Regions from separate parts of the Rubrivivax gelatinosus IL144 genome, predicted to be linked through region 1. Evidence: predicted binding sites of a transcription regulator. Region 1 holds the regulator's gene; the other holds the start of a gene.
The links. The regulator FliA, encoded in region 1, starts transcription of late flagellar genes. The targets are predictions, from matches to a motif close to CTAAAGTTTNNNNNNNNNNNGCCGNTA.
Positions count from the first base shown of each region.

Region 1 (14,677 bases):
ATGCCGCCACCGTGACCGACCCGGTCGAGCTGGTGCGCCGCATCCGCACCCACCTGGCGCCGGCCATCGTCCAGCAGATCTACGGCCCGACCAAGGAACTCGACGTCATCGCGCTGGAGCCCGAGCTCGAGCGCCTGGTGACGCAGGCGCTGACCTCGCCGCACGGCGCGGCGCTGGACCCGGGCGTCGCCGAGGCGATCACCCAGCGTGCCGCCGACACCGCGCGCCGCCAGGAGGACCTGGGCCTGCCGGCCTGCCTGCTGGTACCCGACGTGATCCGGGCGCCGATGGCCCGGCTGCTGAAGCGTTCCGCACCGCGCCTGAAGGTGCTGGCGCACAGCGAGATTCCCGAGACCCATTCGATCCGGATCGGTTCGATCATCGGAGCCAACGCATGACCACCGTCACGACCCTCACCCTGCGCTCTGATCGGGAGGCCGCATGAACGTCAAGCGTTTCACCGCCCGCACCTCGCGCGAAGCCCTCGCGCTCGTGCGCCAGGCCTTCGGCGAAGACGCCGTCGTGATGTCCACCCGCCCCTGCGCCGACGGCGTCGAGGTGCTGGCCATGGCTCCCGAGTCGCTGCAGCAGCTCGAACGTGTCTCCGCCGCGCCGGCCGCGCCGCGTGCCCGCGCCGCCGCGCCGCGTGCCGCCGCCCCGCGGGTCGAACCGCGCGTCGAGCCGGCTTTCGACGCCGCCGAGGTCGACGAGGACGTCGAGCAGCTCGAGATGAGCACGCTGTCGTTCCAGGACTACGTGCGCGAGCGCATGTTGAAGCGCCGCCAGACCGAACTCGCCCGCGAGGCCGCCGCCGAGCCGCGCCAGCCCGGCGCCGTCAGCGCCCGCCGCGCCGAAGCGCAGCGCGAGGAGCCGCCGGTGCGCGCCGCCGCCCCGGCCGCCGAACCGCGGGCCCGCGCCGCCGCGCCCGCGGCTGCCGCGCCGGCTCCGCGTGCCGCCGAGCCGCGCCGGGAGCCGCCGGTGCTGCGCGAGGAGATCCGCCACGCCGAGCCGCTGCTGCCGCAGGCGCCGGTGCTGGCCGACGGCGCGCCGCGCCGCGACCAGGCCGAGATGATGGAAGAGCTGCGCTCGATGCGCGGCCTGATCGAGCAGCGTTTCGGCGCGCTGGCGTTCATGGAAAAGCTGCAACGCCAGCCGCGCCAGGCGCAGCTGACGCAGAAGCTGCTCGGCTGCGGCTTCTCGCCGTCGCTGGTGCGCAAGCTGGTCGAAGGGCTGCCCGGCGGCTGCGACGAACTCGCCTGGGCCGCCGGCGTGCTCGAACGCAACCTCGCCACCGGCGAGCGCGAGAGCCCGCTGGAGGACATCGGCGGCGTATTCGCGATGGTCGGCCCGACCGGCGTCGGCAAGACGACCAGCACCGCCAAGCTGGCCGCGGCCTTCGCCACCCGCCACGGCGCCGCCAACCTGGGCCTGATCACGCTGGACGCCTACCGCGTCGGCGCCCACGAGCAGCTGCGCACCTACGGCCGCATCCTCGGCGTGCCGGTGCACACCGCGCACGACCGCGCCTCGCTGGAAGACCTGCTGGACCTGCTGTCGGCCAAGAAGATGGTGCTCATCGACACCGCCGGCATGGCCCAGCGCGACGCCCGCACCCGCGAGCTGCTGGACATGCTGTCGCACCGCTCGATCAACAAGCTGCTGGTCGTCAACGCCGCGGCCCAGGGCGAGACCATCGAGGAAGTGCTGCTGGCCTACGGCGCCGCCGCCTGCCGCGGCATCGTGCTGTCGAAGATGGACGAAGCGGTGAAGCTGGCGCCGGCGCTGGACGCGCTGATCCGCTACAAGCTCAAGGTGCTCGCCGTGGCCAACGGCCAGCGCGTGCCCGAGGACTGGCACCGCCTGTCGGCCAACGCGCTGGTGCAGCGCGCGCTGCGCGGCGGCGGCAGCCCCGCCTGGCGCATGGACAGCGCCGACATGAACCTCGTCTTCGCCGCCGTGCCGACGCCGACCCCGGCGCCGGGCCATCCGCTGCACGCCTGAACCGCCGCGACAGCTCCATGCGCGACTTCTACGACTCCGCCCCCGCGCCGCTGGACCAGGCCCACGGCCTGCGCCGGCTGTTCGCGGCCTCGCGCCAGCGTTTCGTCCCGCTGGCCGCCAACCCGCACGTGCCGTTCTCCGGCGTCGTCATCGACGAGCTGACCGCCGCCTTCGTCGGCCGCGGCCAGCGCGTGCTGGTCGTCGACGCCGCCGACAGCTCGCCGGCACCGCGCGAGATCGCGCTGCTGGACGTCGGCGCCGCGATCGAGGACCTGTCGCCGCAGATCGGCTACCTCGCCGCACGCGGGCTGCCGCTGCGCCACGTCGACACGCGCGGCTCGGCCGCCGGTTTCGCCGACGCGCTGGCCCAGGCCGCGCCCAAGGCCGACGTCGTGCTGGTGCATGCCAACCCGGGCGACCTGGCGCGCATGTTCGGCCAGCGCGCGGCGCGGCCGATCCTGATCGGCGCCGACCACCCGGAGAGCATCAAGCACGCCTACGCGGCCTGCAAGCTGCTCGCCCAGCGCTGCGGCCTGATGACCTTCGACCTCGTGCTCGCGGCGCCGCTGGCCTCGCGGCGCGTGCGCGCCATCGCCACCAGCCTGGCGAGCTGCGCCGACGCCTTCCTGGGCGCGCTGCTGCACGACTGGGCCGTCGTCGACCCGGCCACCGACCTGCGCGCCGGCCCCGGGGCCGCCGTCTCGCGCCTGGTCTCGGGCCAGCTCGCGCTCGACGGCCAAGGCCTGCCGGCCGCCGCGGCGCCGGCCGCGGCCCAGCGCGCCGCGTTCGCGACGAACTGAACCGACGGAACACGCCCTCGAAAGGCTGCTCTCATGTACACCGCCAAGGGACAACTCGATGCCAACGCGATGCTCCGGCAATACAGCCCGCTGGTCCGTCGCCTGGCGCACCAGATGATCGCCAAGCTCCCGGCGAACGTGGAGCTCGACGACCTGATCCAAGTGGGCATGATGGGCCTGTCCGACGCGCTGTCGCGTTTCGATGCCGCCCAGGGTGTGCAGTTCGAGACCTTCGCGACGCAGCGCATCCGCGGCGCGATGCTCGACGAGCTGCGCGGCAACGACTGGATGAGCCGCGGCGACCGCCGCCACCAGCGCACGATCGAGGCCGCGGTGCACAAGCTCGAGCAGAAGCTGCACCGCGCGCCCAGCGAGAGCGAGATCGCCCAGGAGATGGGCCTGTCGCTCACCGATTACCAGGAACTGCTGACCAAGGTGCGCGGCACCCAGCTGATCTACCTGGAGGACATGAGCGGCGACGACGGCGACGACGACTACCTCGACCGCCACGTGCACGACGAAGAGGCCAACCCGCTGGGCCGGCTGCAGGACCAGCGCATGCGCCAGGCGCTGGTCGAGGCGATCAAGAACCTGCCCGAGCGCGAGCAGTACGTGATGAGCATGTACTACGAGCACGACATGAACCTCAAGGAGATCGCCGCGGTGCTCAAGGTGACCGAGAGCCGCGTCTGCCAGCTCCACAGCCAGTCGATCGCACGCCTGCGCACCCGCCTGCGCGAGTGGTAGTCCTCCCGTCAGGAGACAGCCCATGTTCAAGTCCTTCCGGCGCCCCGCTTCCGGGCCGCCGCCGACGGCTGCGCGCGACGCCGCCGCGCCGGCTCCCGCGGCCGTCGACGCTACAGGCGCGCTGCGCCTGGTCAGCGAGCGTGCCTCGGGGCTGGGCCGCGAGGCCGCCGAGGTCTGCGGCGTCATCGCCGACACGCACCGCGTCGCCACCGCCCAGGCCGCCGCGCTGCAGGCGCTGGCGCGCCAGCTTCAGGACGTGGTCTCGGCGCAGGCCGCGATCGCCGGCGAGACCGAGAACGGCCTGCGCGCCGTCGCCGAGGTCGGCGAGGCGGTCCAGGCCGTCGGCACCGAGGTCGGCGGCATCGTCGACACGCTGCGCCAGGTCTCGGGCGCGGCCGACCAGATCACCCAGATCGCGCTGCAGACGCGGCTCGTGGCCTTCAACGCCTCGGTCGAGGCCAAACGTGCCGGCGAAGCCGGGCGCGGCTTCGGCGTCGTCGCCGATGCGGTCAAGGACCTGGCGGCCAAGGTCGAGGTCTCGTCCAAGGAGATTCTGGCCACCGTCGGCCGGCTCGACGAGCGCATCGCCGCGCTGGCGCGCGAGATCCAGCGCAGCGAAGGCAGCCCCGCCGGCGGCGTGCACCGCGCGCTCGACGGCGTCGTCGAAGGCGTGGGCCGCATCCACGACGCCAGCCGGCGCAGCTCCGAGGTCTGCTCGGTGCTCGAGTCGCAGATGGCCGGCATCGAAGGCGAGGTGCGCCTGACGACGCGCTCGCTGGACGCCGCGCTCGGCCGCACCGAGAACTTCCTGCGCATCTCCGAGCAGCTGATCGAGGCGTTCACCGCCAGCGGCCTGGAGACCGAGGACTCGCCCTATATCCGCGCCGCGCAGCAGGCCGCCGCCCAGGTCGCGGCGCTGCTGGAGGACACGCTGGCCGCCGGCCGCACGACGCTCGCCGACCTGTTCGACGAGCGCTACCAGCCGATCGCCGGCACCGAGCCGGCGCAGCACATGACGCGTTTCTCGGCGCTGGCCGAGCAGCTCTTCCCGCAGGTCCAGGAAGCGGCGCTGTCGCTGTCGGACAAGGTGGTGTTCTGCATCGCCGTCGACCGCAACGGCTACGTCGCCTGCCACAACCGGCGCTACAACCAGCCGCAGCGCCCGGGCGACCTGCTGTGGAACACCGCCAACAGCCGCTGGCGCCGCATCTTCAACGACCGCACCGGGCTGGCCTCGGCGCGCAACGAGCGCCCGTTCCTGCTGCAGACCTACCGTCGCGACATGGGCGGCGGCCGCTTCGTCGTGCTCAAGGAAGTCGCCGCGCCGATCGCCGTCGGCGGCCGCCACTGGGGCGGCCTGCGGCTGGCGTTCAACTTCTGATCAGGCGGCTGCCGGCGCGAGCGTGAACTCGAAACGCGCGCCGAGACCCGGCGCGCCGTAGGCGGCAACCGTGCCGCCGTGGCGCTCGACGATGCGCTGCACGATGCTCAGCCCGACGCCGGTGCCGCCGTAGTCCTCTCCGGCGTGCAGCCGGCTGAAGGGCACGAACAGGCGACCGGCGAGCGCCGGGTCGAAGCCGGCGCCGTTGTCCTCCACCGTCACGCGCAGCCGGCCGTCGTCCTGCAGGCTGGCGGCCAGCCGCACCCGCGGCTCTTCGACGCGGCGCGTGAACTTGGCGGCGTTGCCCAGCAGGTTGGCGAGCACGATGCGCAGCGCGCCCGGGCAGCCGTGCACCTTCAGGCCGGGCTCGATCGTCCAGGCCACCGGCGCGGCGCGCGGCAGCTCGGGCAGTTCGGCGGCGGCTTCCTCGGCCAGGCGGCTCAGGTCCACGGCTTCCATCGGCATCGCCTGCACCGTCGAGCGCGCCAGCAGCATCAGCGCCTCCAGCGTCTCGCGCATCGTGCGCGCGGCGCGCGCCTGCAGCGCCAGCAGCTCGCGGTCGCCGGCGTCCAGCCGCGCCGCGGCGCGCGTGCTCAGCAGCTGCGCCACGCCTTCGACGTGGCCGATCGGCGTGCGCAGCTCGTGCGCGAGCTGGCGCGAGAAGGCGTCGAGGTCGAGGTTAATCTGCTCGAGCTCGCGCGTGCGCTCGGCCACCGCCTGCTGCAGCGCCTCGTTGTCGCGGCGCAGCACGTCTTCGGCCTGCTTGCGCACCGTGATGTCGCGGCCGACGCCGCGGTAGCCGAGGAACCGCCCCTGGCCGTCGAAGCGCGCGATGCCGCTGATCGACACCCAGTGGTGCGAGCCGTCGGCGGCCTGGGTCGGGAACTCGAAGGAGCGGAAGGGCCGGCGCGCGGCGAGGTCGGCGCGGTGCTGCTCCCACCACTCGGCCGGGGTCGCGGCGTGCACCTCCCAGCGCGTGCGGCCGTCGCCGGGTTCGTAGTAGTCGACGGCGCTGCGGTAGACGGCGCGGCCCACCGGCTGCAGCCGGTGCTCGGCGTCGGTCTCCCAGTACCAGTCGGAGGCCAGGTCGACCATCAGCGCCCAGCGCTGCTCGCTCTCGCGCTGGCGCTCGTAGTCGAGCTTGCGCGTGCTGATGTCGCGGCCCACGCCTTCGTAGCCGCAGAAGCGGCCCGCGGTGTCGTAGCGCGGGCGGCCGCTGAGCTGGATCCACAGCGCGTGCTCGCCGCGGCGCGATCGCGCCCGCAGCTCCAGGTCACGGAAGGACTCGCGCCGCGTCATGCGCTCGGCCAGCCAGTCCCAGCCCAGCGCCGGCGCGTCGTAGGCGCCGATCTCGTCGCGGCGGCGGCCCAGCAGCTCGCCGATCGGCCAGCCCAGCTGGGTCGTCAGCGGCGTCGAGCTCGACACCCAGGACAGGCGCATCTGCTCGTCGGTCTCCCAGTACCAGTCGGCCGACAGGTCGGCGAGCGCACGCCAGCGCCGTTCGGAGACCTCGGCCGGGGCGGCCTCGGGCGCGGTGAGCTCGGGCGCGACGGTGTCGCCGCTGCGCGCCAGCGTGTCGGAGAACTCGCGCAGCGCGCGGCGCAGGCGCCGGCGCTGGCGCCAAAGTCCGTGGGCCGGCAGCAGCAGCGTCAGCGCCAGCGCGGCCGACAGCGCCTTCAGCCAGCGTTCCAGCCGCTCCTGGCGCAGCGCGACCTCGTGGCGCACGGCGGCGCCCACGTGGTCGGCGGTCTGGGCCAGGGCCTGCAGCTCGGCACGGTCGGCCTGCGGGCCCAGCGCCGCCAGCCGCGACTCCAGCAGCGTGATGCCCGGCGCTTCGAACCCGGCGCTGGCGCCGGCGGCCTTCAGCGCGGCGACGCGCCGCTTCAGCTCGGCGCTGCTGCGCAGGCGCTCGCCCGGCCCGGCGTCGGACGCGGTGGCCCAGGCCAGTTGCGAGGTCGCCGCGCCGAGGCCGTCGGCGGCCTCGGCGAGCGTGCCGCCGGGGCGCTGCTGCAGCAGCGCGATGAGCAGCGCCGCCGCGCAGGCCGGGCCGGCCAGCAGGACGATCCAGCGCCGTTCGGCGCAGCTCCGGAGTCTCTCCAGAAGGGTGCGGGCCGCCTCGGCGCCCGCGGCAGCAGAGCCCGGCGCAGACGCAGTCCAGGCAGTGTCGATGTTTCCCAACGCAAGTCGTCAAGCAAGGCGCCGCACGCGGCGGCGCACAGGTGATTCGGTCGGAGGCCGCGGTCGTGGCCGGGTCTCTCGGTTTCGTGAACAGGCCATTGTCGCGCCATTCCAGCGTGCAAATGCCAGTTGTCGGTGCAGCTGCACACTCGCTGTGCGCGTCATGCCCCTTGCCGGCGAAACCAGGCACTAAGCAAGCGCCGTGCACGAAACCTGTGCGTCGCAAACGAAACGGCCGGGTCGCGTGGGCGACCCGGCCGTCGGGGGATGAGGGCGCCGCGAGGCGCGGTTCAGGCGAGCAGCGAGCCGCCTTGGCTGGCGCGGGTGCTGGCGCCGGCAGCGCCGTAGCCGCCGGTGCCCAGGTTGGGCAGCAGCACGTCGATCGCGCGGTCCAGCGCCGCGGTGGCGCGGGCCAGGGCCTCACGCTGCGCGGCGACCTGGCCGCTGGCGACGGCCAGCCGCTGGCGCAGCGGCATCGGCACGCCGCCTTCGCGCGCGGCGCGGGCGAAGTGCTCGACGGCCTGGGCCAGGGCACGGTGCAGGTCGCTGGCGGCGGACTCCACCGCGCCGGCGTCGCTGGCGGCCAGCGCCGCACCCAGCGCGGCCAGGCGCTGTTCCAGCGCCTGCAGCGGCGCTTCCAGTTCGGTGGCACGTTGCAGCGCGTGCATCTCGGCGGCGGTGGTCAGCATGAACGCTTCGCCAGGGTCAGCGGTTGTAGGTCCGGCCCAGCAGTTCCTGGGCGTTCGAGATCAGCTTGTCGGCGATGGCCTCGTGGTTGACCTGGTAGTCGCCGTCGCGGATCGCCTGGGCGATGCGGCCGACCTTGGCAGAGTCGAAGCTGCCGTCGCCCGAATCGGTCGCCGCCAGTGCCGCGGCCGACAGCTGGACCTTCGCGCTGGGCTCGGCCGTGCTGTCTGGCGTGCGGGTCTGCGAAGTCGCCTTGCGTTCGCCGTTCACCGAGTTGGCGGACGACGTGGTATCGAGGAGACCGATCTTCATCTTGAACTCCAATGGGGGCCTCCCGGACGGGCGGACCTCCCTTGACATGATCGCTGTATCGGAGCGCCGGCGGGCAACTTTAGGGCCGGCAGGGATGAATTTTCGTCGGTCCCCTGAATGCGGGGGGATTCGGGCTCAAAGCGTGACATCGACCCGCCCTTCGGCCGTCGGCAGGCCGGTGAGGATGCGTCCGGCCTCGGTGCGCACGCGCACCGGCCGGCCTTCGATGCCGCGGGTCAGGGCTTCGCCGCGTGTCGAGACCGCGAAACCGTTGCCGCGCGCGACGATGTGCACGGCGTCGCCGGCGGCGAACCACTCGCGGGCCTTCAGGTCGTCGACGCGCAGCGACTCGCCGGCCGCGAGGTTGCGCGCCAGCGTGCGGCCGGCCAGCGCCTCGACGGCGGCCAGCGGCGGTGTCGCCTCGGCGGCCCAGTCGACCTGGCCCAGCGTCAGCTGATCGGGCGCCAGCACGGTGCCCTGGGCCAGCGCCGAGACGGCGACTACGCCCGGGCCCCAGACCTTGACCGTCACCGGCAGGTAGACGTTCCAGGCCACGGCGCCGCCCTGGCAGCGCAGGCCGACACGCGCGCGGCCCCAGGGGCGCACGCCGGGCGGCAGGTAGGGTTCGATGCGCGGGCAGGGTGCGAGCTTCAGGCGCGGGTCCAGCGCGCCGGGCACGACCTCGACACGCAGGCCCGCGGGCGCGAGCGCCGCGGCGGCGTCGCCGGCGATGGCGCGCACGGCCTGCAGCGTCGCCGCGGGCAGTTCCTCGGCGCGGGCCGCCGGGCAGGCGGCCACCGCGGCCAGCGCCAGCGCGCCGGCCGTGCGTCGCAGGATCGACCCAGGCTTTTCCACCCGCCGCACTCTGCCAGCCGGCGCCCGCGGCACGGGCGCGAAAAAGGGGTGGAAGTGCCCGCTTATCGGGCTCATGTCCGGCGAGCGGCTGCCCAGAATCGGCCACGACCATCCGAAGGAGCGTGCGCCTCATGATCAACCGCCTGACCGGACAGCTGGACTTCCAGGCTCAGGCGCTGGCGCTGCGCTCGGAGCGCCAGCGCGTGATCGCCAGCAACATCGCCAACGCCGACACGCCGGGCTACGTCGCGCGCGACTTCAATTTCTCGCAGGCGCTGCGCGACGCGACCGCCTCGCTGCCCCGCCCGCCGGCCAGCGGCGCGGCCAGCCCGACGGCGTCCAACGACCTCGGCGCGCCGATCGCCGGGCCGCTGCTCGACGGCGGCTTCGGCCGCCTGAAGCCGACGACCGACCTGCGCTACGCGACGCCGGCCCAGACCAACCTGGACAGCAACACCGTCGACATGGACCGCGAGCGCGCCGCCTTCGCCGACAACGCGCTGAAGTTCGAGGCCTCGCTGCGTTTCATCAACGGCAGCGTCAGGACGATGACCGACGCGATGAAGAGCCCCAACCAGGGCTGAGGAGGGCACTGAAGCATGAGCATGTTCCGCATCTTCGACGTCTCCGGCAGCGCGGTCAGCGCGCAGAGCCAGCGCCTGAACGTCGTCGCCTCCAACCTGGCCAACGCCGACACCGTGGCCGGCCCCGACGGCCAGGCCTACAAGGCCCGCCAGGTGGTGTTCCAGACCGCGTTGATGGACGCCGGCGGCGACCCCGCCAGTTCGGCCGGCGTGCGCGTCTCGACGATCAAGGAAGACGCGAGCCCCGGCCGGCGCGTGCACGACCCCAAGCACCCGGCGGCCGACGCCGAGGGCTACGTCACCTACAGCAACGTCAACGCCGTGCAGGAGATGGTCGACATGATCTCCGCCTCGCGTTCCTACCAGAACAACGTCGAGGTGATGAACACCGCGAAGAACCTGCTGCAGAAGACCCTGCAGATGGGCCAGTCCTGACTGAACGGAACGCGCGATGAGCACCACCGTCGATCCCTACGCCGCCATCAACACGCCGACCGAGAGCAAGAACTCGGGCAGCACCTCGGCCAGCGCCGACCGCTTCCTGAAGCTGCTGGTCGCGCAGATGCAGAACCAGGACCCGTTGAACCCGATGGACAACGCCCAGGTGACGAGCCAGATGGCGCAGATCAACACCGTCACCGGCATCGAGAAGCTCAACGAGACGGTCGGCACGCTGAACACGCAGTTCCTGCAGATGCAGGCGATGCAGGGCGCCTCGCTGGTCGGCCGCGACGTCACCGTCGAGGGCAAGCGCCTGGACGTGCGCGAGGGCGTCGGCGTCGGCGGCATGGATCTGTCGGGCACCGCCGACTCGGTCAAGGTCGACATCCTCGACGGCTCCGGCCGCGTCGTCGACACGCTGGACCTGGGCGCGGCCAAGGCCGGCCCGCACAGCTTCACCTGGGACGCGAGCAAGGTCGCCGACCCGAGCAACTACACCTTCCGCGTCACCGCCAAGCTCGGCGCCGCCAGCGTGACGTCGACCTCGCTGATGCGCGACACCGTCGCCGCGGTCAGCACCTCGGGCAATGCGCTCAAGCTCGAGCTCGCCCACGCCGGCACCGTCGATTACAGCGCCATCAAGGCCTACAACTGAACAGGACACCACGATGAGCTTCCAGCAAGGCCTTTCCGGGCTCAACGCGACCAGCAAGAGCCTGGACGTGATCGGCAACAACATCGCCAACGCCAACACCTACGGCGCCAAGTTCTCGCGCGCCGAGTTCTCCGACATGTACGCCACCGCGCTCAACGGCGCCGGCGTCAACAACGTCGGCATCGGCGTGAACCTGGCCGCGGTGTCGCAGCAGTTCACGCAGGGCAACATCTCGACCACCGGCAACGCGATGGACCTGGCGATCAACGGCGCCGGCTTCTTCCAGGTGACCGACGGCGTCAGCCCGACGCAGTACACGCGCAACGGCCAGTTCAAGGTCGACCGCGACGGCTACATCGTCAACAACGACAAGCTCAAGCTGATGGGCTACCCGGCCGACGCGCTGGGCAACATCCAGCCCGGCCTGGCGCAGCCGCTGCAGCTGCCGACCTCGGGCATCGCGCCGAACAAGACGACGAAGATGGAGATGGAGTTCAACCTCGACTCCCGCGCCGCCGTCACCGCCCCGGCCGCCTCGGTGACGCCGCAGATCGACTTCACCGACTCCAAGACCTACAACAACGCCACCTCGGTGACGGTGTACGACTCCAAGGGCCAGGACGTCGCGCTGACCTACTACTACCAGAAGTCGGGCGACAACACCTGGAACGTCTACGTCACCGCCAACGGCCAGCCGGTCAACGGCACCGCCGCGGCACCGACGCCGTGGCAGACGCTGACCTTCTCCACCGACGGCAAGACGCTGACCTCGCCGTCGCCGGCCACGGCGCTGAACCTCACGCTCAACGGCCCGCTGACCAAGACCGACCCGAAGACCGGCGCGGTGACGACGACCATCGTCACGCCGCTGTCGACCACCGTCTCGCTGGCCGGCGCCACGCAGTACGGCTCGACCTTCGGCGTCACCAACCTCACGCAGGACGGCTACGCGCCGGGCCAGCTGACCTCGATCACGATCGACGCCGACGGCGTCCTGCTGGCGCGCTACAGCAACGGCCAGAGCAAGCCCGCGGGCCAGCTCGAGCTGGCCAACTTCCGCAACCCGCAGGGCCTGCAGCCGCTGGGCGGCAACGTCTGGGCCAGCACCCACGCCTCGGGCGAGGCCGTGCTCGGCACGCCCAGCCAGGGCAACATGGGCGTGCTGCAGTCGGGCGCGCTGGAGGAATCGAACATCGACCTCACCGGCGAGCTGGTCAACATGATCACCGCCCAGCGCATCTACCAGGCCAACGCGCAGACCATCAAGACGCAGGACCAGGTCATGCAGACCCTGGTCAACATGCGCTGACGGCGCCGACGGCGGAGGCTGAAGCGTGGACCGGCTGATCTATTTGTCGATGGGCGGCGCCAAGGCGACGATGGAGCGCCAGGACGTGCTCGCCAACAACCTGGCGAACGCGTCGACGACGGGTTTTCGCGCCGAGCTGCAGGCCTTCCGCGCCGTGCCGGTGCGCGGCGACGGCGCCAGCACGCGCGTCTATTCGCTCGAGTCCACCGTCGGCTACGACGAGCAGGCCGGCCCGCTGCAGCAGACCGGCCGCAACCTCGACGTCGCGATGCGCGGCAAGTCCTGGCTGGCCGTGCAGTCGCTCGACGGCACCGAGGCCTACACGCGTGCCGGCGCGATGGAGATCAACTCCGAAGGCGTGCTCGTCACGCCCTCGGGCCTGCCGGTGCTCGGCGACGGCGGCCCGATCACGGTGCCGGCCAACGCCACGGTGAACATCGGCGCCGACGGCACCGTCTCGGCGGCCAGCAACGGCGGCAAGCCGCAGGCCATCGGCCGGCTGAAGATGGTCACGCCCGAGACGCCGCTGACCCGCGGCACCGACGGCCTGTTCCGCGGCGCCGACGGCGACCTGCCGGCCGACCAGTCTGCGCGGCTGCAGGACGGCGCGCTCGAGGGCAGCAACGTCAGCACCGTCGAGACCATGGTGCAGATGATCTCGGCGGCGCGCCAGTTCGAGCAGCAGATGAAGATGCTGCAGACCGCCGAGCAGAAGGAACAGTCGGCGACCAAGCTGCTCGGCCCCTGAGCGGCCGCGCCCGGCTCAGGGCGGCGGGCAGCCGCCCGCGCCGGCCTGCGCCGGCCGCGTGCGCCAGCGCAGCGTCTCGAAGCCCGGCCCCGCGTCCTGCGTGTCCGGCCCGTCGAGCCCGGGGCCGACGTCCAGCGCGCCACAGCGCGCGGCCAGGTCGGGTGGCACCCAGGGGCTGCGGTCCAGGCGGCCGTCGATCAGCACCAGCGGGTGTTCCGCCATCGCCTCGGCCAGCGCTCCGGCCAGCGCCGGCGGGCCGACGATCAGGCGCACCGGGCCGCCCAGCGCGCGGCGCGCCTCGGGCGCGATGCGCGTCGCCAGCTCCCCGGCGTCGAAGTTGCGCCAGTGCGCCTGGCGCATCGCGTCGGGGCCGCCGGCCGATCCCATCCAGCTCTGCAGCAGCAGCAGCGCCTGCAGCAGCACGAAGAGCGGGAGCAGCCGCAGCCGCGGCACCGCCGCCCAGCCGGCGCGCGGCGCCGCGAGTTCCATCGCCGCGGCGACGGCGAAGGGCAGGAAGGGCGTGCCCCAGTGCAGCTGCAGGTCGGCGCCGAGCAGCACGCCGGTCAGCGGCATGAAGGCCAGCGGCACGAGGCCCCAGGCGAGCAGCAGCGCCCGCGCGGCGTCGTGCGGCCTGCGCCGGCCCGGCGGCAGGCGGCGGGCGAGCAGCGCCGCACCGGCCAGCAGCAGCCAGGCCGGGCCGCTGCGGTTGCCGATCTGGTCGGCCAGCCAGTGCAGCGCGTCGAAGCTGCGCGAGGCCGCGCCGAGGCCGGCGCCCAGCGAGCTGCCCACCGCGTAGTGCACCGGCGCGAAGTCGTGCTGCAGCAGCCACAGCAGGTGCGGCAGCACCGTCAGCAGCGCGACGGCCGCCGCCAGCGCGGCGCCGCGGCGCTGGCGCGCCTCGCGCCACAGCCCCTGCTGGACGAAGAACACCGCGGCCGCGGTGGCGGTGACGGCGATCTGGTACTTGGCCAGCGCCCCCAGGCCGAAGCCCAGTCCGACGGCGGCCCACCAGCGCGCCTGCCCGGTGGCCGCGGCCTGCCAGAGCAGCGCCGCGCAGGCGGTGGACGCCAGCAGCAGCACGATGTCGTGGTTGTAGTAGTCCAGGCGGCCGTTGTAGTAGGTGATGCACAGCACCGCGAGCAGCGCGACGAAGGCGTGCACCTCGCCGCGCAGCCGGCGCAGCAGCCACCAGAAGATCGCCAGCGAGGCCCCGGTCGTCGCCGCGCCCATCGCGTAGACCGTCCAGCGGTTCGGCCCGAACAGCTGCTCGGGCCCCCAGATCAGCCAGGTCGGCAGCGGCGGGTGCTTGTAGTAGCCCCACTGCAGCGCGTGTGCCCAGGTGAGCTGCTCCAGGTCGTCGACCGGCGGCACCAGGTTGCTGAGGCCCAGGTGGCCGATCCAGACCGCGGCGAAGACCAGCAGCAGCGCGGCGACGAGCCGCGTCTCGCGCTGCGCCGCCGTGCCGCGTGGCGCGGCCTCAGTCCACGGCGCGGAAGGCGAGAACCGCATTGCTGCCTCCGAAGGCGAAGGAGTTGGACAGCGCCAGCCGCAGCGCGGCGGCGTCGCGGCCGCTGCCGGCGACGTGGTCGACGCCGGTGCAGGCGGGGTCGGGCGTGTGCAGCGTCGCCGTCGGCGGCAGCGCGCGGCGGGCCAGCGCCAGCACCGTGACCAGCGCCTCGACGGCGCCGGCGGCGCCCATCAGGTGGCCGTGCGCGGCCTTGGTCGAGCTGAGCGCCAGGCGCGCCGCGTGGCCGCCGAAGACCTGGCGCAGTGCCGCGATCTCCACCGGATCGCCTTCGACCGTGCCGGTGCCGTGGGCGTTGACGTAGCCGACCTCGTCGACTGCGGCGCCGGCATCGCGCAGCGCGGCCTCGAGCGCACGCACCTGGCCGGCCGCCGACGGCGCCGTCAGGTGGTGGTGGTCGCAGCTCGCGCCGTAGCCGACGAACTCGGCGTAGATGCGGGCGCCGCGGCGGTGC
Region 1 covers NC_017075.1:1,769,703-1,784,379, forward strand. Annotated here, with positions in the region: gene flhA (flagellar biosynthesis protein FlhA) at 1-398, shown strand, start outside; gene flhF (flagellar biosynthesis protein FlhF) at 442-2,001, shown strand; gene RGE_RS08425 (MinD/ParA family ATP-binding protein) at 2,019-2,801, shown strand; gene RGE_RS08430 (RNA polymerase sigma factor FliA) at 2,835-3,548, shown strand; gene RGE_RS08435 (methyl-accepting chemotaxis protein) at 3,571-4,929, shown strand; gene RGE_RS08440 (sensor histidine kinase) at 4,930-7,107, opposite strand; gene RGE_RS08445 (hypothetical protein) at 7,398-7,796, opposite strand; gene flgM (flagellar biosynthesis anti-sigma factor FlgM) at 7,813-8,106, opposite strand; gene flgA (flagellar basal body P-ring formation chaperone FlgA) at 8,242-8,961, opposite strand; gene flgB (flagellar basal body rod protein FlgB) at 9,093-9,545, shown strand; gene flgC (flagellar basal body rod protein FlgC) at 9,561-9,980, shown strand; gene RGE_RS08470 (flagellar hook assembly protein FlgD) at 9,997-10,641, shown strand; gene flgE (flagellar hook protein FlgE) at 10,655-11,950, shown strand; gene flgF (flagellar basal-body rod protein FlgF) at 11,976-12,698, shown strand; gene RGE_RS08485 (ArnT family glycosyltransferase) at 12,714-14,207, opposite strand; gene RGE_RS08490 (beta-ketoacyl-[acyl-carrier-protein] synthase family protein) at 14,176-14,677, opposite strand, start outside.

Region 2 (14,677 bases), 1.6 Mb from region 1:
ACCTCGGTTTCCACGACCGCCTCGTCGTGCTCGCCGGCAACGCGGCGCTGCTGGAGACCTACCGCCGCACGACGCGGCTGCTGGCGCTGTTCCGCCGCCGCAACCTGCTGGCGCCGCGGGCGATCCCGCGTTTCGCCGAGGAACACGCGGCCATCGTCGAACGCCTGGCCGCCGGCGACGCCGCCGGTGCCGCCGAAGCGCTGTTCGCCCATGCCGACGGCGGCCGGCGGCGCATGCTGGCCGACGGCGAGCTGGGCTGACGATGAACCCCGCGCCCGACGCCTCCGAAGGCGATCTGAACCTCGGCCGGGCGCGCCAGGACTGGCAGGCCCGGCACCTGGACGAACCGACACGCGCGCTGCTTGCCGAAGACGCACGCTGGTTCTTCCACCAGGCGCTGTCCACGCCCTGCCTGAACGCGCTGGAGTCGGCGGGCGGCGGCTGGCTGACCGACACCGCCGGGCGGCGCGTGCTGGACCTGCACGGCAACAGCCTGCACCAGGTCGGCCACGGCCACCCGCGTGTCGTCGCGGCGATCACCGAGACGCTGGCGACACTGCCCTTCAGCCCGCGGCGCTACACCAACCGCCCGGCGGTCGAACTGGCACGCCGGCTCTGCGGCCTGGCGCCGATGCCCGACGCCAAGCTGCTGCTGGCGCCCGGCGGCACGGCGGCGATCGGCATCGCGCTGAAGCTGGCGCGCGTCGTCACCGGGCGCTTCAAGACGATCTCGATGTGGGACGCCTTCCACGGCGCCTCGCTGGACGCGATCTCCGTCGGCGGCGAAGCGGCGTTCCGCCGCGGCATCGGCCCGCTGCTGCCGGGCAGCGAACACGTGCCGCCGCACGCCCCGCAGGCCTGCGCCTTCGGCTGCGGCGGGCAATGCGCGCTGCGCTGCGCCGACTACGTCGAGTACGTGCTGCGCAAGGAAGGCGACGTCGCCGCGGTCGTCGTCGAGACCGTGCGCTGCACCGACGTGCAGGTGCCGCCGCCCGACTACTACCGCCGCCTGCGCGCCGCCTGCGACCGCCACGGCGCGCTGCTGATCCTCGACGAGATCCCGATCGCGCTGGGCCGCACCGGGCGCATGTTCGCCGTCGAGCACTACGGCATCGAGCCCGACATGCTGGTGCTGGGCAAGGGCCTGGGCGGCGGCTCGATGCCGCTGGCGGCGCTGGTCGCGCGCGGGCGCTTCGACGTCGCCCAGGCGATCTCGCTGGGCCACTACACGCACGAGAAGAACCCGGTGGCCAGCGCCGCGGCGCTGGCGACGCTGGACGTCATCGCCGACGAAGGCCTGGTCGAACGCAGCCGCGATCTGGGCGCGGCGCTGCTGGCGCGGCTGCGCGCCGAATGCGCTGGCCTGCCCTGGGTCGCCGAGGTGCGTGGCCTGGGCCTGCTGCTGGGCATCGAGCTGCGCGACGGCGGCGGCCTGGCGGCCGAAGCGCGCGCCGAGGCGCTGCTCTACCGCTGCCTGTCGGCCGGCCTGTCGTTCAAGCTCGGCCAGGGCCGTGTGCTGGTGCTGGCGCCGCCGCTGAACCTGCCGCAGGCCGACCTGGACTGGGCGCTGGAGCAGTTGCTGGCCGCGCTGCGCCTGGCCGACCCGCGCGCCTGACCTCAGGTCGCCGGCTCGGCCGGCCGCAGCGCCGTCAGCGGCGCCACGCCTTGCACATGGATCGACAGACCGGTCTGCTTGGCGGTCTGCTTGGCACGCGCGGCGGCGCTGGCGACGTCGGAGGCGCTGCGGAACAGCGTGCCGGCCGCGATCTCGACGATGCCCATGTACAGCGAGACGAAGCCGAAGAAACGTTCGACGCCGTGGCGGTCCTCGGCGCGGATGCCGCCGGCGGCCTGCGCGTCCTCGTCGTAGAGGCCGACCGCGGCGGCGTCGAAGTCGGCCACCATGCGCTCGCAGCGCGCGCGCCAGTCGCAGCTCTGGAACAGGATGACGAAGTCGTCGCCGCCGACGTGGCCGACGAAGTCGCGCCGCGGGTCGGCGTGGGCCTGGATCGTCGCCGCCAGCAGCTTGATCATGCGGTCGCCGCACCAGTAGCCGTAGTGGTCGTTGAAGGGCTTGAACTGCGCCAGGTCGGCGTAGCAGGCGACGAAACTCGCGCCGGCGGCCTGCAGGCGTTCGATGTGCTCGCTGATCGGGCTGTTGCCGGGCAGGAAGGTCAGCGGGTTGGCGTGGCGCGCGGCCTCGATGCGGCTCTCGGTCACCTGGCGCACCAGCTGCTGGCCGGTGCCCAGGCCGCGGTAGCGGCCGTTGTCGACGTAGACGAAACCTTCGCTCAGGTAGCGCTGGTCGGGCGAGGTCAGCAGCTCGGCGAGTTCGTCGATGCCGGCGTTGACGTCGACCAGCGTCGGCTCGGTGTTGGCGAAGGCCAGGCAGGGTTTGCGCCCGCAGACCTCCTTGAAGTAGAGCTTGGCGTAGCGGTCCAGGCACTGCTGGCGGCCGACCAGCGCCACCGGGCGATCGCCGTCGACCAGCGCGATGGCGTGCCACTCGGGGTGCGCGGTGAACATCGCGACGACCTGGTCGTTGGTCGCGTCCAGGCCCACCGGCGGCGCCTCGACGATCTTGGCCTGGCTCAGCCGGCGCGGCAGCGGCGCGGTGCGTTCGGTGGGCAGCACGGCGATCTGGCGGTCGTTCAGCACGGTCAGCGCCTCGGGCTCGGGCGCGGCGCGTGGCGAGGCCGCCGGGCGGCCGAGCAGATAACCCTGCACCAGCGGGCAGCCCAGGTCGCGCAGCACACGCAGGTCTTCCTGCGTCTCGACGCCTTCGGCGACGAGCATCGTGCCGAAGGTGTCGGCGATCTGCATCAGCGCGCGCAGCGTGCGCAGGCGTTTGGGCTGCTGGGCGATGTCGCGGCTGAAGTACTTGTCGATCTTGACGACGTCGGGGTTCAGCTCGGACCACAGGCGCAGGCTGGAGCGGCCGTCGCCGAAGTCGTCGAGCACGAAGCTCATGCCGGCGCCGTGCACGACGTCGGCGACCTCGACGAGCAGCGGGATGTCGGCGACCCGCTCGTGCTCGGTGATCTCGAAGGCCACGCTCTGCGGGTTGACGCCGCGCGACTGCACGCTGTGGGCGATGTCCTGCGCGCTGCGCCCGGCGAAGCAGCGCGCCAGCGCCGAGGCGCTGATGTTGACGAACAGCCGTCCGGCCTGGCGCATCGCGGCCCAGCGCTCCAGCGCCAGCACGACGCAGGCGACCTCGAACTCCTGCAACAGGCCCTCCTGGCGCGCCTGCGCCAGCAGCGCCTCGGCGCCGTGCAGCGCCGTGCCGCGTGGGCCGCGCACCAGCGCCTCGTGGGCGTGGATCGCGCCGTCGGCCAGCGAGACGATGGGCTGGAAGTGGATCTCCAGCGCCCGTTCCTGCATCAGGCGCGCCAAGGGCCGGGAGGTGTCACCGAGATCGAATTTCATCGGGTCGGATACCGGGTCGGAGTGAGCCTGGAAGTGCCGCAGCGCGCTCATGCGAGGACTCCTTCGCTGCCGCCGCCGGTGCGAAAACGCGCCACCGTCGCCACCAACTCCTCGGCCTGGCGCTCGAGCTCGGCGGTGGCGGCGGCGGTCTGCTCGACCAGCGCGCCGTTGTGCTGCGTGGCCGCGTCCAGCGCCTGCAGCGCGGCGACCACCTGGCGCACCTCGTGGCCCTGGCGCGCCGCGCCTTCGGCGATCGTCGCCACCAGCGCGCGCGCCTCGCCGGCCTCGCCGACGATGGCCTGCATGCGCTGGCCGGCGCTGCGCACGACGGCGCTGCCGGCGCGCACGCCGTCGACGTTCTCGCCGATCAAGGCCTTGATCTCGCGCGCCGCGTCGGCCGAGCGCCGCGCCAGCAGGCGCACCTCGGCGGCGACGACGGCGAAGCCGCGCCCCTGCTCGCCGGCCCGCGCCGCCTCGACGGCGGCGTTGAGCGCCAGCAGATTGGTCTGGAAGGCGATGCCGTCGATCGTGTCGACGATGGCCGCGATGCGCCCGGCCGAGGCGTCGACCCGGGCCATCGTGCGCACCGCCTCGTCCATCGTCTGCTGGCTGGCGCGCGCCGCCTGGACGTAGGCGTCGGCCACCGCAGCGGCACGGCCCGAGCGCTGCTCGCCGTCGGCGGCGTCGCTGCCGATGCGCTCCAGCGCAGCATGCGTCTGCTGCAGCCCGGCGGCGGCCTGTTCGCTGCGCTGCGACAGGTCGCCGGCGCCAGCGGCGATCTCGCGCCCGGCGCGCGCCACGGCTTCGGCCGCCGCGCGCACCTGGTCGACCACCTCGCGCAGCGACTCGCGCGCCTGGGCCGCACCACGCTGCAGCTCGGCGGCTTCGTCGCGGCCGGGCGGCAGCGGCGCCGGGCGCAGGTCGCCACGTGCGATGCGACCGAGCTCCTGGCCGACGGCGGCGAAGCCCGTTTCCAGCGAACGCGCGAAGCAGACGAAGAGGTAGGCCGCAAGCAGCAGCGCGCCGCCCAGCAGCGCCGCGTGCAGCGCGCTGCGGCGCGCCAGCTCGGCGCGGCGTTCGGCCAGCCGGGCATCGACCGGCGGCAGCGCCGCGGCGGCCTGCTGCCACAGCGTGTGCAGCGCCGCCCGGCCCTGGGCGTAGACCTCGTCGGGCGTGAAGGCGTCGCGCACCAGCGCCGAGACGTCGGCGGCCTGCACGAAAGCCGCGGCCGGCGAAGCGGCCAGGCCGGCGTCGGCCAGCGCCGCGCTGGCCCGCGCCTGCCAGGCCGCCTGGCGCTGGTACTGCGCCGGCTCGTCGAGCGCGCCGCGCACGACGCCGTGCACCGCCCAGCCCCACAGCGAGGCGCTGTCGGCCGCGGCGCGCGGCAGCGCCAGCAGCGCCCGGCGCACCGGGTCGGCGACCTCGGAGTCGGCGTCGTGCGCCAGTTCGCCCTGACCGAGCAGCGCCGGGATCGTCTCGGCGGCCGCCGTAGCGGCGGCGTCGGCCGCGTCGGCGCCCGCGGCGTCGGCGCCGGCCTCGGCCGGCATCGCGGCGAGCCGGCTGCGCAGCGTGTCCAGCGGCGGCGCGCCCGCCGTCTGGCCCAGCGCCGCGAGCGCGGCACGGGCGCGCGCCAGCGCATCGCGATAGTCGGCCGCCGCGGCCTCGTGGCCGGCGGCCGTGGCGCGCGCGGCGCCTTGTGCGGTCTGCACCGCCTCGGCCAGCGGCAGCAGCTGCGCGGCGACGGCCAGCGCATCGCGCTCGGCCTGCGCGGCCTGCGCCTGCTCGAACCCGGCACGCACCAGGACGCCACCGGTGACGAGCGCCGGCGCCAGCAGCACGGCACAGATGACGGCCGCCTTGGCGCGCAGGCGCAGCGGGCCGAACAGACGCATGCCAGGTGACAAGAGGCCACCGGTCGACGGCTTCGCGGCTCGCGGGCGGCGTGCGGACGGGAGGACGGAATCAGGGAACGAAGTCATGGCAGCCAGCCTTCGGGGCTGGTCCTCGGGAAAACGCCCGGAATATCGGCGTAAACCCCTAGAAAGTTAATCAGCGAAACTCAAGAAAACAGCTGAAATATCGCCCCGAGAGTCATCAAACGGTCACCGAGGAGCGATACAGCGCAATTCCAAACATAATCTTCAGAGTATCGTCACGAAACTGACACGGAAATATGCGAGGGGCTCACGCAGCAGGATTCGGTTCGGCCAGCACGAGTTCGACACGCTGCACGAAGAGCGCCGCCCGCTCCTGCCCGGCGGCTTCGGCGATGCGCCCGGCGCAATCGCCCAGCCAGCGCTGGAACGAGGCTTCGTCCTGCACCTCGCGCCAGGATTCACGCAGTTCCGCGTCGCGCCCGGCGAGCATGCGCGCCGCCAGGTCGATGGCGAACATGCGCGCCGCGGCGAGCCGGCGGCGCGCCGGCGTGGCCGGTTCCGGTGCCGCAGGGGGCGGGTCGGCATCGGCGATCCAGCCGTCGGCGGCCAGGCGCTCGATCAAGGCCGCGCCGTCCAGGCCCAGCCCGGCGGCCAGCGTCAGCAACTCGGTTTCGCTGCGCCGACCGTCGACGGTGATCAGCCACATGCGCCATGCCGGCGGCATGGCCGCGCGGTCATTCAACAAGCGGCGCGACAGTTCGGTCTTGCGCCAGCGGCGGCCTTTGCGTTCCATGGGCGTGGGACAGGCGGACCGGCGGAAAGCAGCCCGTGGCGCGAGTATTCCCGGCGATTCGTGTCAAATCGTGACAGCAGCCAGCGACCCCGCGATTTCAGTTCCGGCCGATGGCGGCCGATAACCGGACATGACGAACGGCAGCACGAGCCACGCCCGCGGGAGGGCACGATGAACGTCCAGATGTCCACGGCAGCCGCCGGCGCGAGCGGCGGCAGTTCCGATGCTTCGGTGAAGTCGCGCATCCAGGCGCTGGTCAAGCAGATCACGACGCTGTCCAAGCAGCTGCAGGAAGTCGCGCACTCCGACCTTCCGGCCAAGGACAAGCAGAAGCAGAGCGAGCTGCTGCAGGCCCGCATCCAGCTGGTGCAGGCGCAGCTGGCCGAGCTGTACCGCCAGCAGGCCGAGCAGGCGCAGCGCCGCCAGGCCGAGGGCAAGACGACGCCGGCCAGCGAGCTGGCGCCCATCGGCACGGCCAGCGAGCCGACGAAGATCCAGGTCGCCAGGGACCCGACGCTGCTCGCCGTCGCCTGACGCCTCCCGCGGCGGCCGATAATGTCGGCGCTTTCCGCCTCTCCATCTCTCCGATGCCCGCAGCCCGCGTCCACCGCCGCACGAGCCCGGCCCGCCTTCCGGCGGTTGCGGCCGGCTGCGTGACGCCCGGCACGATGCGGGTCGGCCGCGCACTCGCGGCCCTGCGCTCCTACGGATCTCCGGCCGTGCCCTCTTCGGCCGTGCGCGGACTCCGGGCGCTCGTCCAGGCCTGAAGTCCACGCACGGCGGGCCGGCAGGGCCAGGCCCTGCATCGAGACCGCAGGTCGAGGGGCGCACGGGCGTCCCGTCATCCGCTCCGGCACGCCCCCGCGCCGGGGCCGCCTCCCGACCTCCCCCGTCCGCACGCGGCGCCGCCGCGTGCTTCGCCACGAGGTTGTGCAGATGGAGATCTCCACGACGGCCCTTCGGGCCAAACGTTCCTGCGCCAGCGGCTACCGCTGGTTCGCCCGGCGCTTCAGCAGCGCCGCCGAGTACCTGCGGGTCGTCGACGCGCTGGTCGACGACGGCCGCATCGACGACGCCTGCTGGCTGATCGACCGCTTCGGCCCGGTGGACGCCGTGCGCTCGCTGGACGAGCTGTCGGCCGAGGCCTTCGTCTTCCCCGGCTCGCTGCAGGTGCGGCATGGCGTCGAGGTCGACACCGTGCTGCGCATCGGCGGCTCGCTCAGCACCGGCGGCGGCGTGCGCGCCGGAACGGTGCTGATGGTCGACGCCGACCTGCGCTGCGGCGCCGGGCTGCGCACCGAACGGCTGCGCTGCGGCGGCGACGTCGTCGCCGGCTGGAGCGTCGAGGCCTCGGGCAGCCTGGTCTGCGCCGGCGACCTGCGCGTGCAGGGCGACCTGGGCTGCGCCGGCGCGCTGAGCGTCGGCGGCACGCTGGTCCTCAGCGGCGACCTGCAGGTCGGCGGTGCGGCCGAATGCGGCAAGAGCCTGCGCGCCGGCGGCCACGTCGTCTGCGGCGAAGGGCTGAAGGTCGGCCACGGCGTGCAGGCCGCCGGCGACGTGCGCAGCGGCGTGCACCTGGACGCCGGCTGGGGCGTGGTGGCCGGCGGCGACATCGTCGCCGAGGGTGCGATCCGCGCCGGCGAGAGCCTGGTCAGCGGCGGCGAGGTGCGCAGCGGCGCCGGCTACGGCGTGCACGCCGGCTCCAGCGTGCGCCGCGAAGCCTGGTCGTCCTGCGGGCGCGTGGTTTCGCGCACCCGGCCGGGCGAGCTGCGCAGCGGTGCCTGGCTTCCGGCGGCGGAGGGAACGGCATGATCGCCGCGTGGGCCTGGCCGCCTTGGCCGCGGCTGGAGCTGCGCATCGACGTCGATCCCGACGAAGCACGGCTGGAGCAGGAGCTCGACACGCTGCAGCGCCGCCTGCGCCGCCCCGGCGACGTGCTGCACGGCCTCGATTGCGAACCGGCGCCGATGCCGGGTTTCCGTCTGCACTGGCGCGAAGCCGACGGCGAGCTCTACGTCTACGTCGAAGACGTGCTGCGCCAGCAGCTGGCCGGCTACACGGTCTTCAACCGCCTGATCGAGCTGGACGTGCGCGCCGACCGCCACCTGCGTGCGCCGCACTCCAAGTACCGCGCCGCCTACCGCCGCCGTGGCCTGGCCACCGCGGTCTACCGCCGCAGTCTGGACGCGGGCTGCTGCCTGGTCACCGGCGCGCGCCAGTCGGCCGGCGCGCACGCGCTGTGGCGCCGTCTGGCCCGGCACTACCCGCTGCGCTACGTGCAGCTTCGCGAGCGCGTGCTGCGCGCGCTGGGCGAGACGGTCGACGCCAGGCTGCACGACGAGCTGCACACCCGCATGCTGCTGCTGGGCCGCGGCTGGGACGAGGCGCGGCTGGCCGCCGAAGCCGGGCTGGTGCGCGAGAGGGCTTGAGGCCGTGGCCGCAATCCGGCACGCGCCGAGCGGTCAAACCTTGCCCCGGCGGGCAGGCCCGGCCGATACTGGGGCCATGGTCTCGCCTGCCCGCCACAACGCCCTCGCCGCCGCCGCCACGGCGCGGCAGTGCCGCGTCCGGGAGCCCTGGGCCCCGGCGGCACTTCCCCGGGCCCGGCGATAGCCCTCCTCTCTCCAGCTTCAGCACACCTCTATCGCCGGGCCGGACAGTGCGTCCCGCGGCCTCATGGCCGCGCCGTCGTGAGGTCGCCGATGCCATCCGCCGATACCGCCGAGCGCCGCGCCAGCGCGCTCGATTTCACCCGCTTGCCGAACCTGCGGCCGCCAGCGCCTGCCGCCGCAACCGACCCGTCGCGCCCGGTGGCGCTGCGCTCGATCGCCGTGCTCGGCGACCTGTCCGACGCCAGCGAAGTCGCGCTGCAGCGCGCCGCCGCGCTGGCCGGCGCGCACGACGCCTCGCTGAGACTGGTCGCCTGGGCTGGCCGCGGCGACGTCTCGGCCGGGCTGCTGCGCGCGCGGCTGAGCCGCATCGGCCGCCGCGTCGCGCGCCAGCACCAGCGGCCGATCCTGCTGGCCGAGACGCCGCTGCGGCGCGTCGGCGACGCCCGCGAGGCGCTGCGCCATGCCGACCTCGTCGTCGTGCCCAAGGCCTTGCACGCGGGCCTGGCGTCGTTCTGGCGGCCCGGCGTGGCCAGCCGGCTGGCCAGCGTGCTGCCGGTGCCGCTGCTGGTCGTCAACGAGCCCTGCGGGCTGGCCTACCAGCAGGTGCTGGCGGCCGTCGACCTGCAGGCCGAACCGGAACGGCTGGTGCGCTGGGCGCTGGCGCTGGCCGGCGACCGCGAAGTGGCGCTGCTGCACGTGCTGCGCCAGTGGCGGCCGAGCAAGCTGCGCGGCGGCCACGACGGCCTGCGCACGCTGGAGCTGGACCTGCGCCGTCGCGTCACCCAGCTCGAGCAGGTCGTCGACGCGCAGGGGCCGCAGGCCGAGCGCCTGCGCATGATGCTGGCGCTGGGCGACGACGTCGCCGCCGAGCTGCTCGCCCGGCGCCCGGGCGCCGGCAGCCAGCTGATCGTCATCGGCCGCTCCACCGAAGCGCCGTGGCTGGACGCGCTGCTGGGCAGCGTCACGCGCAGCGTGCTGCGCGCTTCGCCCTACGACGTGCTGGTGGTGCCTGTCGGCTCGGCGCTGATGCCGGCGACGCCGGGCCAGGCTTGAGGCCCGCGCCGCCGGCCTGCGCTCAGGACACGGTCAGCGTCAGCTGCGCCGACCCCGTCAGGCCGCCGGGATCGCTGACGGTGACGGTGAAGGTGTAGACGCCGGCCACGGGCTTGCTCCAGGCGAGCTTGCCCTTGCCGTCGATCGTGAGCCCGGCCGGCGCCCCCGAGACCGCGTAGCGCAGCTTGTCGCCGTTGGCATCGCGGGCCGAGACCTTGAACGACCACTTCTTGCCGGCCACGGCCGAGCTCGAAGCCGCGTCGACGACCGGGGCCACCGGCGGCGCGACGACCTTCAGGCTCATCTTCTTCGACACCGTGGCGCCGTAGCCGTCGTTGGCCTTGACGACGACCGAGAACTTGCCGGCCGTCGGGCTCGGCCAGCTGACGACGCCCGCCGCGGACACGGTCATGCCGGACGGCGCCTGGGTCAGCTCGTAGCTCAGCGCATCGCCGTCCGGGTCGCTGCCGGCGACCGTCACCTGGAACGGCTGTCCGGCCACCGCCGACCACGAACCGGCGGCCAGCGTCGGCTTGCGGTTGGCCGGGCCGATGGCGAAGCTCAGCGTGGCGGTGTTGCTCGCGCCCTTGCCGTCGGAAGCCTTCAGCCCCACCGAGTAGCTGCCGCTCGCCGGCTTGGGCCAGTTGAAGGTGCGCGTGCCGGCGTCGTAGCTCATGCCCTTGGGCAGGTTGCCGACCAGGCTCAGCGTGACGGCGTCGCCGTCGGGGTCGGACACCTGCACCGTGAACGACAGCGCCGACTTGACGCGCCCCGAGGCCTTGAGGCTGCCGAAGACCGGCGCCCGGTTGGCCGGGGTCGGCGGGGTGATCGGCGCGAGCTGCTCGAGCAGCGTGTCGACGTTGGGCGTGCCGATGCCGGTCGGATGGTCGTAGCCGACGGTGGCGATGCAACCGCCACAGCTGCCGTTGGCCCCCGACGTGATGTCGTTGAACGAACGGCTGCCGATCAGCTTGTACAGCTGGTCGTGGGTCTGCAGCTCCGATTTCAGGCCGCGCTGCTGGCGCTGGGCATTGGCCACCGCGAGGATGCCCGCCCACTGCGGGGTGCCGGCGCTGGTGCCGCCCAGCACCACCCACTGGCCGTCGTGGTAGACGTAGTGGCCGCTGAACGGATCGGCGTTGAACGACACGTCGGACGTGACGCGATAGGTGGTCATCCAGCCGTCGATCTTCACGCGGAACTGGTAGATAGGGCTGAAGAAGTAGCGGCTGGGGCCGCCGCCGCTTTGCGACCAGACGTTCTCCTGGCGCGGGTTGACGCCGTCGTAGCTCAGCGTCGTGCCGCCGACGGCCAGCACCTCGGGCGTCACCGCCGGCCACAGGCTCTGCGTGCCGTCGTCGCCGGCAGCCGCGACGTACTGCATGTTGCTGGTGCGGAAGCTCGACTGCAGCGACTTGGCCCAGCTTTCCTCCTCGGCGCCCCAGCTCATGCTGACGATGCCGGGGCCCATGCGGTTGGCCAGTTCGACGGCCTGCAGCATGTCGACCACCAGCTCGGTCGGCGACTGGATCAGCACCAGGCGGGCCTTGGGCGCCATCGCATGGGCCCACTGCAGGTCCAGCGCCGTCTCCAGGCCCCAGTCGCTGTCGTGCGTCGGCGCCTGGTCCGAGAGCTGGCCCGAGCTGTCGACGTTGGCGACGACCAGCGAACAGCCGCTCGAGGCCGACGCGGTGGCCAGCGGCAGCCGCGTGTTCGACGCGAGGCTGGAGCCGTCGCTGCAGCCCGGCAGGCCGAAGCGGCTGGCGAAGGCATTGAGTTCGGCGAGTGCCGCCGGGTGCTGGCCGGCGACGACGATGTAGATCGTCTGCCCGGCGCCCTGCGCGGCGGCGTCGGCCGAAGCGAGGTTGGGCAGGCGGTAGGCCTGGCGGATCTCGTCGGGGCCGTAGATGGTCGCGACCGTGGTGTCCGCCGGACGCACGCTGCCCGCGGCGGCGGCGCGCGCCGCGGTGCGGCGGGCCTCGAACTGGTCGGGCCTCAGCCGCTTGGTGTCGATGCGCGCGTCGATCGCGTCGAGCACGATGTGCTGCGGGCCGGCCGCAGCCATCGCCCCGACTTCGCCGGACGCCGAGCCGGCGCGCGCAGGCTCCGGCGGCAGCACCGGCAAGGTGTGGAACATCGGCCGCACATGGGCCGTGGTGCCGACCTCGGCCGCCGACGCGGCGGCCGGGGCGCTGGCCGCGGCGTCCGAGGCGCTGGCCTGGTCGGCCGCGGGTTCATCGCCCCCGCCGCAACCCGCCAGTGCGGCGGCGGCGATGGCGGTCACGGCGAGCCAGCTGCGTTGGCCGGCGCGATCGTGTCTCTTGAGTCCTCCCACGAGATCCCTTTCCGAATGAGTTGACGGTCACCCGGATTGTTTCGGCGTGTAAACCGATGCGACACGATGACCGTCGCCCGAAGACTGTGAAAGGTTTCTCGGACTTCCGGCGGCCGCTGGCAAGTCCTTGTTTCGACTCAATAAACCGGCGATTGACTGAAGCCGGCAGAGGCCGCCGCCGCTTACGGCGCGAGGCCGGGAAAATGAAGCCGAGGTTTCAGCCGAAGAGATGACGCCGGGATGGGCAACTCGTGGTCAAGAAAAAAGCCGCCGAGTCTTGAGACTTGGCGGCTTTCTCGTTGCAGCCTTGTTCAGGCGGCGATTGTTCGCTTGGCGGAGTCGGAGGGATTCGAACCCTCGATGCAGGTTTTGCCCACATACTCCCTTAGCAGGGGAGCACCTTCGGCCACTCGGTCACGACTCCGGCGAAGAGGCGGCATTGTAGCCGCACTTTTCAAGATTTTTTAAGCACCCTCTGCAGGCTGGTCGAGATCGAAGGCTTTGTGCAGCGCGCGCACCGCCAGCTCCATGTACTTCTCGGCGATCACGACGCTCGTCTTGATCTCGCTGGTGCTGATCATCATGATGTTGATGCCCTCTTCGGACAGGGCGCGGAACATCGAGCTGGCGACGCCGACGTGGCTGCGCATGCCGATGCCGACGATCGACACCTTGCAGATCTTCGGGTCGCCGATCACCTGCTCGGCGCCGGTGGCCGGAGCGACCTGGTTCTTCAGCAGGTCCATCGCCCGCGGGTAGTCGCCGCGGTTGACGGTGAACGAGAAGTCGGTCTTCCCGTCGTGCGAGACGTTCTGGATGATGACGTCGATGTCGATGTTGGCGTCGGCCACCGGGCCGAGGATCTGGTAGGCGATGCCGGGCTTGTCGGGCACGCCCATCACGGTGATCTTGGCTTCGTCGCGGGTGAACGCGATGCCGGACACGACGGCTTGTTCCATCTTCTCGTCTTCCTCGAAAGTGATCAGCGTTCCCGAGCGGGATTCTTCGGCGATGTCGATGTCCCAGGGCGTGAAGCTGGACAGCACGCGCAGCGGCACGCGGTACTTGCCGGCGAACTCGACCGAGCGGATCTGCAGCACCTTGGAGCCGAGGCTGGCCATCTCGAGCATTTCCTCGAAGCTGATGGTCGCCAGGCGGCGCGCCTCGGGCACGATGCGCGGGTCGGTGGTGTAGACGCCGTCGACGTCGGTGTAGATCAGGCACTCGTCGGCCTTCAGCGCCGCCGCCACGGCCACCGCCGAGGTGTCGCTGCCGCCGCGGCCCAGCGTCGTCACGTTGCCCAGGTCGTCGATGCCCTGGAAGCCGGTGATGATGACGACCTTGCCGGCGGCGAGGTCGGCGCGCACGCGCTGGTCCTCGATGCTGCTGATGCGCGCCTTGGTGTAGGCGGTGTCGGTGTGCACCGGCACCTGCCAGCCCGAGTAGCTGACCGCCGCCAGGCCCTCGGCCTGCAGCGCCAGCGCCAGCAGGCCGACCGAGACCTGTTCGCCGGTGGCGGCGATGGCGTCGAGCTCACGCAGCGCCTCGGGCGTCATCGTGGCCGGTTGCAGTTCCTTGGCCAGGCCCAGCAAACGGTTCGTCTCGCCGCTCATCGCGGACGGCACGACGATCATCTGATGGCCGGCACGGGCCCACTTGGCCACGCGCTTGGCGACGTTGCGGATGCGCTCGGTCGAGCCCATCGACGTGCCGCCGTATTTGTGAACGATCAGTCCCATGGATCGGTAACGAGCGAAAACCCGTGATTTTAGCGGGCCGGACGGGCTCTCCCTTGCGGGAAGATGACGCGCAGTTCAGGCCGGGCGCCAGGCCAGCGCCAGCTGTGCCTCGCCGGCCGCAGCGCGGCAGCGTGCGTCGATGCCCAGGCCGGGCACGAAGACGAGTTGCTCGCCGCTGAAGACCAACGGCCCGGCCCGGTCCCAGGCGGCGACGCGCCGGGCCTGGTACTGCTTCTTCAGCGCACGCGGCGTGGCACGCGGCGCGACCTGAAAAGACTCGCCGCCGCGGCGGGGGCGCAGCTCGGCGGCGCGCAGCCAGGACGGCGAGACGCCGCCTTCGCCGACGGCCTGTACTTCGAGCGCCCCGCCCCAGGCCGGCAGCTCGACGACGCCCGGGGACGACAGGTCCAGCGCCAGGGGCTCGGGCGCCAGCGTGGCCGCCGCCTGCGGCACCGCATAACTCAGCCGCGCGTCGTGCAGCCGCAGTTCGCCGCCCGGCGCCGGCCAGCGGGCGTGGCCAACCGTGGGCAGTTCGTCGGCCAGCCGCCGCACCAGCGACTCGGGCACCGGCTGGGCGATGACGGTCTGAAGCCAGCGGCGCAGCACCGGCGCCTGCTGCGGCCGCGGCAGCTGCGACCAGCCGGCGACGTCGAGCACGCCGTCGTCGGCCAGCGCCGCGAGTCCGGCCTCGGCCAGCGATTGCAGCGCCGTCGCCGCTTCAGCGGCGCGGCGGGCCGACGCGGCGAGCTGCTGCTCGGCGTCCGGGAAGGCCGCCAGCAGCGCCGGCCAGACCTGGCGGCGCAGACGGTTGCGCGCGAAGGCCTCGTCGTCATTGCTCT
Region 2 covers NC_017075.1:3,361,613-3,376,289, forward strand. Annotated here, with positions in the region: gene RGE_RS15330 (FCD domain-containing protein) at 1-260, shown strand, start outside; gene pbfA ((R)-1-hydroxy-2-aminoethylphosphonate ammonia-lyase) at 263-1,615, shown strand; gene RGE_RS15340 (EAL domain-containing protein) at 1,618-3,480, opposite strand; gene RGE_RS24420 (methyl-accepting chemotaxis protein) at 3,477-5,321, opposite strand; gene RGE_RS15350 (hypothetical protein) at 5,614-6,099, opposite strand; gene RGE_RS15355 (FlxA-like family protein) at 6,271-6,633, shown strand; gene RGE_RS15360 (hypothetical protein) at 7,036-7,911, shown strand; gene RGE_RS15365 (hypothetical protein) at 7,908-8,528, shown strand; gene RGE_RS15370 (universal stress protein) at 8,802-9,764, shown strand; gene RGE_RS15375 (S53 family peptidase) at 9,787-12,048, opposite strand; tRNA gene RGE_RS15380 (tRNA-Ser) at 12,431-12,523, opposite strand; gene RGE_RS15385 (aspartate kinase) at 12,564-13,838, opposite strand; gene tilS (tRNA lysidine(34) synthetase TilS) at 13,914-14,677, opposite strand, start outside.
Region 2: RGE_RS15355 (FlxA-like family protein) is a predicted target of FliA. The motif match lies at 6,196-6,222, and genes of this name have one in related genera.